2 regions of the Paenibacillus sp. 7541 genome follow, and region 2 is predicted to be linked to the other one. Evidence: riboswitches for the same ligand, from Rfam matches in the RefSeq annotation. Region 2 holds a riboswitch; the other holds the start of a gene.
The links. A riboswitch is a leader RNA that binds a small molecule or an ion and turns the genes downstream of it on or off. The one in region 2 is predicted to bind ZMP and ZTP.
Positions count from the first base shown of each region.

Region 1: another riboswitch for ZMP and ZTP. It lies ahead of rpiB (ribose 5-phosphate isomerase B); the one in region 2 lies ahead of purT (formate-dependent phosphoribosylglycinamide formyltransferase).

Region 1 covers NZ_NQLZ01000021.1:2,531-6,178, reverse strand. The annotation lists gene CHH75_RS12925 (serine hydroxymethyltransferase) at 1-419, opposite strand, end outside; gene CHH75_RS12920 (TIGR01440 family protein) at 500-1,084, opposite strand; gene rpiB (ribose 5-phosphate isomerase B) at 1,196-1,651, opposite strand; ZMP/ZTP riboswitch at 1,768-1,849, opposite strand; gene CHH75_RS12910 (low molecular weight protein arginine phosphatase) at 2,073-2,666, opposite strand; gene CHH75_RS12905 (manganese efflux pump MntP) at 2,706-3,263, opposite strand; gene CHH75_RS24650 (hypothetical protein) at 3,320-3,517, shown strand; gene CHH75_RS12900 (L-threonylcarbamoyladenylate synthase) at 3,560-3,648, opposite strand, start outside.
Region 2 covers NZ_NQLZ01000003.1:28,701-32,348, reverse strand. The annotation lists gene CHH75_RS02010 (LacI family DNA-binding transcriptional regulator) at 109-1,155, shown strand; gene csaA (chaperone CsaA) at 1,198-1,518, opposite strand; ZMP/ZTP riboswitch at 1,794-1,875, shown strand; gene purT (formate-dependent phosphoribosylglycinamide formyltransferase) at 1,961-3,121, shown strand; gene CHH75_RS01995 (MATE family efflux transporter) at 3,282-3,648, shown strand, end outside.

The DNA.
Region 1 (3,648 bases), on a different contig from region 2:
ACGAAATTGTACAGCACACCCGATGCGTTCACAGGGCTGCCGTGAGTCAGGTGACCGCCGTGGGCCAGATTCATCCCGAGCACGGTATCGCCTGGATTAAGCGCCGCCAGATATACCGCCATATTGGCCTGAGCTCCGGAATGCGGCTGCACATTGGCATGATCCGCACCGAACAATTGCTTGGCACGATCGCGCGCAATATCCTCCACGATATCCACGCGCTCGCATCCGCCGTAATAGCGTTTGCCAGGATACCCTTCCGCATATTTATTGGTCAGCACCGAGCCCATCGCTTCCATAACCGCCTCGCTGACAATGTTCTCCGAGGCAATCAGCTCGATATTGCTGCGCTGACGCTTCAGCTCCAGGTCCATCGCTTCCAGCACCGCTGGGTCATTCTTCCGCAAGTGTTCCATCATGATTCGAATCCTCCCATATTGTAGATTATTGTGTCCGCACCTTATGTCAGGCGCAGCTGTACACCAAGCGTCTCATCGAATTAATCACACAGGGCCGAGCCGCCCTCAGACTCCAGTTGGTACACCGCCCTCTGGCCGCCGATCAGCTTCGGCCGGGAATAGGCCGCGTTCACACGAGCCTCGCCGATATACCTCAGACTCGGACGGAAGGGCACCGCCACACTCCGCAGATGCATGCCGATCAAGGTTTCGCCGATATCGATGCCCGCATGGGCCTCCATCCGCTCCGCGAGACAAGGATCGTTCAGCTTCCGGTAGGCGTAAGCCGCCATTGAGCCGCCAGCTCCGGGAACCGGCACCGCAGCCACTTCATTCAGGCCCAGCGTCTCCAGCAGCTCACGCTCCATGACCAGCGCCCGGTTCAGATGCTCGCAGCATTGAAAGGCCACTGCGAAACCGAACGCCGCCTGGACTTCCGCGATGCCCTGATACAGCGCCTCCGCCGTCTCCACCGCACCGCCGGTGCCGATTCGCCGACCAGCCACCTCGCTGGTGCTCGCACCGACCACCAGCACTTTGCCCGGACCCAGCTTCGCCGCCTCGGCCAATTCCCGGACGATGGCCGCTGTCTGTTCGCTGAAAGATATGTTCGAAGATGTACTCAAGTCGATCGTCTCCTTTCATACCGCTGATCTGCCGGACAAGCAGCTGCGCACAAGCCCCCAAACCTATAAGGGATGCGATTCAGCGCCCTGCTCGATTCCGTCACCGGACGATTAACGCTTCAAATACCGCTCTTCAATCGCCTTGATCTTGTCAACACGGCCCACATGACGCTCGCCATGACTGAATTCCGTAGTCAGCCAGGCGGTGACGATCTCTGCTGCCAGACCCGGACCGATGACTCGCTCCCCGAGCGCCAGCACATTGCTGTCATTATGCTCGCGGGTCGCCTTGGCGGAGAATACGTCATGCGTCAATGCGCACCGGATGCCAGGCACTTTGTTGGCAGCAATGCTCATGCCAATTCCTGTTCCGCATATCAATATCCCCCGATCCGCCTCGCCCGATACGACTTTCTCGCAGACCGGAAGCGCGTAGTCCGGATAATCGACGGAATCCGTGCAGCCGCATCCGAGATCGATGACCTCATGTCCGAGACCCGTAATGACGCTGGCAATTTCCTCTCTCAAGCGAATCCCAGCATGATCTGTTCCGAGTGCTACCTTCATCTATGAATAACCCCCTCATTCATGTTCGCTTTTGCGACTAAGCTTGTTTCATTATACCGCAATTTCCGCGCAAAAGACGAAAAAAGAGCAGTCAGCACACCGATAGTGTACTAAATGCTCTTTGCCCAGGCGACCGGCCGTATCATCCGATGCTCCATCGTGGTTTCATCCACTTCGTCGCCAGTTACACCGGATCTTTAGGTTCCCCTTCATCTTAAAGCAATTGCAGATGAAAGGCAAGCGCCATTTGCGGATGCCCTGATGATAAACCAGACTGCTTTCGCGCCTCAGGCGCCTGACAACATTTCATAAATAAGGCCCCAAATAAACCTCACCGCCACCATCACGCATCTTTAACAATAAACAAAAAAATGTAGGGCCTGATGAGAACGCAGGATGAGACGAACATCCGATGATCGGATCAAGCCCGATTCTGGTCCGAGGACGCCAGCTTGTCCAGCAGCCGGAATAAAGCGGTGCGGATTTCCGCAGCTGTCGCTTCATACTCTTCTCGGGATCCGCCGAACGGATCGGAGATGTCAAAGCTCGGTATGCGCTGCCGCAGCTCGATCAGCCGCTCCCTGTCCGCGTCGCTGATGTCATTGCCCAGCGATTTGGCAAGCTCCATCGACACGTACAGGCTGTCCTGTTCCTTCAGATCGCCGAGCACCCGCTCGTCATTTTCCACATATTCCTTAAGGGTATAAGTCTTGTCCGCAGCATCAGGGAACTGGCGGATCGCATACTGCTTATGGGACTGCGTTAACGTGAGCACCAAGTCCGCCCAATTAACCAGTTCGCCCGTGAGCGACTTGGAATAGAATTGATCGTGAATATCCTGGTCCTTCAGCACCGATTCCGCATGCCGTGATATCGGCATCCCTTCTACCGCCGCAACGCCGGCAGAGCGAACCTCAAGCTCGATTCCACGCTGCTTGGCCAGCTTGCGCAGCAACCCTTCGGCCATGGGACTACGGCACGTATTCCCGGTGCAGACGAATAAAATATGTTTCACGACCCCCACCTCCCGAAGTATCTATTACCCAGTATTCTATCAAAAGATAAACATCAAACCAAACACAAACAAAATAATGCCCCCGAGCATCTCGCCATACTCGCTCAGTCTGCCGCTTACCTGCCGTCCCACTGTCAGTCCAAGCACGGACATCAGCCCGCCAACGGCGCCGAAGCTGAGCGCAATCAGCACCATATCGTTGACAACCATCCCGAGCGAGAGGCCGACGGAAAACGAATCCATGCTGACGCTGAGGGAGAACAGCAGCATTCCGAACCAGGCGGTAGGCTTCATCACTTGTCCGCCGCCGCGGAAGGCATTGTAGATCATATGCATCCCAAGCAGAGCCAGCAGCCCGCCCGCTGCCAACCCGGTCACCTGACCGAGCAGCAGGCCCATATAGCGGCCAGCCATCATGCCGAGCATTGGCAAAATCATGTGGAACACGGCAATGAGCAGGCTGGTCATCAAGACATGCCTCCACCGGATTCCTCTCATGCCCATGCCGATGCCCAGCGAGAAGGCGTCAAGCCCAAGCGCAAACGCCATCATGAGTATTGTCGCAAGCTGTCCCGAATGGACAGATGCCATCTGCATGCCGATTCCCCCAAGTTCTGTGGTCTTGTACACCTTATGCGGACAAGGGGGAAAAGATGCCTGGAAAGGCGCTGCAGCGGCCCGCCCGCGTTATCGGGCCATGGCACAACCACGCATGCGCCGATACGCGGCTTGCGCCTACAGCCGCTCGTGATGGCTGTGCCTTGACTGGCGCCGCGCAGATTAAGACGCGGGGCAATAATCATATGGACAGCTGCCCGAGCGGCAGCTTGTCCATACCTGCGGCGCCTTAATGATATGCGGCGCAGGCAGAGGCGTGAGGCAGGGCGGGGCGTTCAATCCGTATGGATGACATGATGCCCCGCCGCCTTCAGCAGCCGGTTCATGACGGCTGCGCCAAGCCCTTGCTCCGGGCATGCCTCGG
Region 2 (3,648 bases):
AGCAGCTTAGGAGCAGTGAGGATGAGTGATGTTCGGATGCTGATTTTCGGATTGGGCGGAATTGGGCTATAATATGGTAAAACGTTTAATGCAGAGAGCGGTGTCTGAATGAAACAAGAAGTCAGCATTGTGGATGTGGCCAGGGAAGCGGGCGTATCGATCGCTACCGTATCCAATGTTGTGAACGGAAAAGGCCGTGTATCCACGAAGACGATACAGAAGGTCAGGAAAGTGATTGATGAGCTCGGTTATACTCCGAACTTGCCTGCACGCAATCTGAAAACAAAGAGAACGGATCTGATCGGGGTTGTCGTTCCGACCATGAAGCCGGGGCGGTTGCAGGATAATCCGTTCTATTGGGATCTGCTTGCCGGTGTAGAGGAGGGAGCGCGGGACCGCAGCTTCCACATTATATTGACCGGGATCGACGAAGCGACGGAGACGTTCTCGTTTGTGAAGGAGCGAAGGCTGGATGGATTGATTGTCGTCGGGACGAACGAGGGATCGCAGGCGGTGCAGCGGGTTACGGGGCTCGGGGTGCCAGCTGTTTTCATCGACAGCTATTTGAAGGATAGCGGACTATACCAGGTGAATCTGGATGATCGGCAGGGCAGCTACCGTGCAACCTCGTACCTGATCGAGCAGGGTCATCGCCGCATTGCGCTGCTGATCGGAGATATTCCGATGGAGCGGATCGCCTACTACGGGGTGCTGCATGAACGTTGGCTCGGTTACCGGGATGCGCTGGAAGAGGCTGGTATCCCGTATGATCCGAGACTCATGATCAAGCTTCCGACCTCGCTGGCAGGCGGCTATAAGGCGGCCGACCAATTGGTGGAGCTGCCTGATGTGACGGCGATCTTCTCCTTCTCGGATGTCAGTGCGATGGGGGTTCTGAAAGGGTTGAAGGAAAAAAATAAAAGTGTGCCAGGCGAGTATTCGGTGATCGGCTTTGATAATCTGTTCATGTCAGAATATACGTCACCGTCACTCACAACGGTGTCGCAGAACATTATTGAGAAGGGGCATGCGGCGGTCCGCATGCTCCTGAATCAAATCGACGGGGAGCCATTAAGCGAGCGCCGCATCGTGCTCCCAGCCGGCCTCGTTGTGCGGGAGACAACCGGCCCGGGTCCACATCAATCGTCAGAATGATCCTGCACCTACCTAAGGATTAGGCGCCGCCTATCTGCTGGATTAAGCGATGGGTGTGCCGTTTGGAACAGCGGTGTCGGGAGCGAGCAGAACGACATCGCCTTCCTCGGGAACGCCACCGAGTACAAGCACTTCGGACTTGTAGCCGGCAATTCGTCTTGGCGGCAGGTTCACCACAGCGGCGACCTGACGTCCGATCAGCTCTTCCGGGTCATATCTGCGGGTAATCTGCGCTGAGGATTGCTTGATGCCAAGCTCGCCGAAGTCGATGGTCAGCTTGATGGCCTCGGTAAAGAATTGGGCGGTTACTATTGTGCCAATGCGGATATCCAGCTTCATAAAATCGTCGATGGTTGCAGTCATGGATCGTACGCCTCCCTTAAAGATCTATAAGTTGAATTAAATTTAGGATCAAGACCACCTGAGTGCTTAATAAGTGCATGGTGGCTCTCCAGCCTCTTAGCGGAGTTATTCTCCCTTAGTTCAGGGATGCCCCTGATCAAACGGGATAATGGTGCTAAGCCTGCAGGCAACGATTCCGCTTCCCCCATTATATAAGCGATCATGGCTGGCGGCAAAATTTTCGCAATCATTGCAATTTCATGAAATATTCAGTATGATGTTGCTGACAAATGACAAGCTCGATGTGTAACTGGCGAAGCATGGGGAACCATGAGGGAGCACATCCGGTTAGAGCAGCCGTACGCCTGGGCAAGGTAAGGGACATTGGGTACCCTTGCCTTTTTTTGTTCTTTAACCATGATAACAAGCGGAAACTACATAGTAGAAGGAGAGCTGCAACCTTATGTTCAAAACGAAGAAACTGCTGCTGCTAGGCTCTGGCGAGCTTGGCAAAGAAGTGTTGATTGAAGCCCAAAGATTGGGTGTGGAGACGATCGCGGTCGACCGTTACGAAGGTGCGCCGGCGATGCAGGTAGCTCATCGTCATGTGGTGATTGACATGCTGGATGCCGGGAAGCTGAGGGAGGTTATTGAACGCGAGCAGCCCGATCTGATCGTGCCCGAGATCGAAGCGTTGGCCACATCCGAGCTGGTGAAGCTGGAGGAGGAAGGCTTCCGCGTCATCCCGACTGCGCGAGCGGCCAAGCTGACGATGGACCGTGAAGGGATACGCCGTCTGGCGGCGGAGCAGCTGGGGCTGCCTACGGCAGGGTATCGCTTTGCCGATACGTACGCTGAGTTTGAGCAGGCCGTTCGTGAAATGGGCTATCCGTGTGTTATCAAACCGCTGATGAGCTCTTCGGGCAAAGGACAAAGCGTCTGCCGGAGCGAGAAGGATATCCGGACATGCTGGGAAATTGCAATGGAAGGCGGCCGGGTTCAGAACGGGCGTGTCATCATTGAGGAATTCATTCGGTTTCAGTCGGAAATTACATTGCTGACCGTCCGTTCCGTGAGCGGAACCAGCTTCTGTCCGCCGATAGGTCATATCCAGGAAAACGGGGACTACATCGAATCATGGCAGCCTCATCCGATGAGCGAACGACAGCTCGAAGAAGCAAAATCGATCGCAAGAGCGATTACCGATGAGCTGGGCGGGTACGGCTTGTTTGGCGTTGAGCTGTTTCTGGCCGAAGATAAGGTCTACTTCAGCGAAGTGTCTCCGCGTCCGCACGATACGGGCCTGGTGACACTGGCAAGTCAGAATCTGTCCGAATTTGCGCTGCATGTTCGCGCGATTCTCGGCTTTCCGGTTCCGGAGATTGAACTCGTGGCGCCAGGTGCGAGCCGGCCGCTGAAGGCGCCGGAGGAGCTGGATAATTATGCGATTTGTGGCGTGGACAAGGCGCTGGCCGTTCCCGGCACGCAGGTGCGAATTTTTGGCAAGCCTGTAACGAAGGTGGGCCGCCGGGTCGCGGTGGCCTTATCGACAGGCGAGACGACCGAGCAAGCGCGTGAGCGGGCCGCTCAGGCACTGGCGGGTCTTGTAGTGGAGCAGGCATAAACATCCGGTAGGGCCGGAAGTCTCAGGGGTTGTGAACGAGGCTTCCGGCCCTCGGTGCGAAATCGAACAAAAATTTATGTTGATCATCCAACGGTTCATGATAATATAGCAGTAAATAGAGACCGCAAGCACTAGAGAATAACATAATAGGAGAAATCGGATGAGAGACTTAACCCAAGGGAGCCCGGTCAAACTGATCATTGCTTTTACACTGCCGCTCCTGATCGGAAACTTGTTTCAGCAGTTCTACAACATGGCCGATACCTTTATTGTCGGAAGGACGATCGGGGTTAATGCTTTGGCGGCTGTAGGCTCGACGGGCAGCATTATGTTTTTTGTGCTCGGTTTTGTCATGGGGATGACGGCGGGGCTGTCCATCGTTACTGCCCAGCGATTTGGTGCGGGAGATATTGAAGGCATCCGAAAAAGCGTAGGCGCAAGCGCATTGATCAGCCTCGTCTTTACGGTGGTGCTGACCGTGCTTAGCGTCATTTTTACCAAGCCTGTGCTGGTCATGATGAACACGC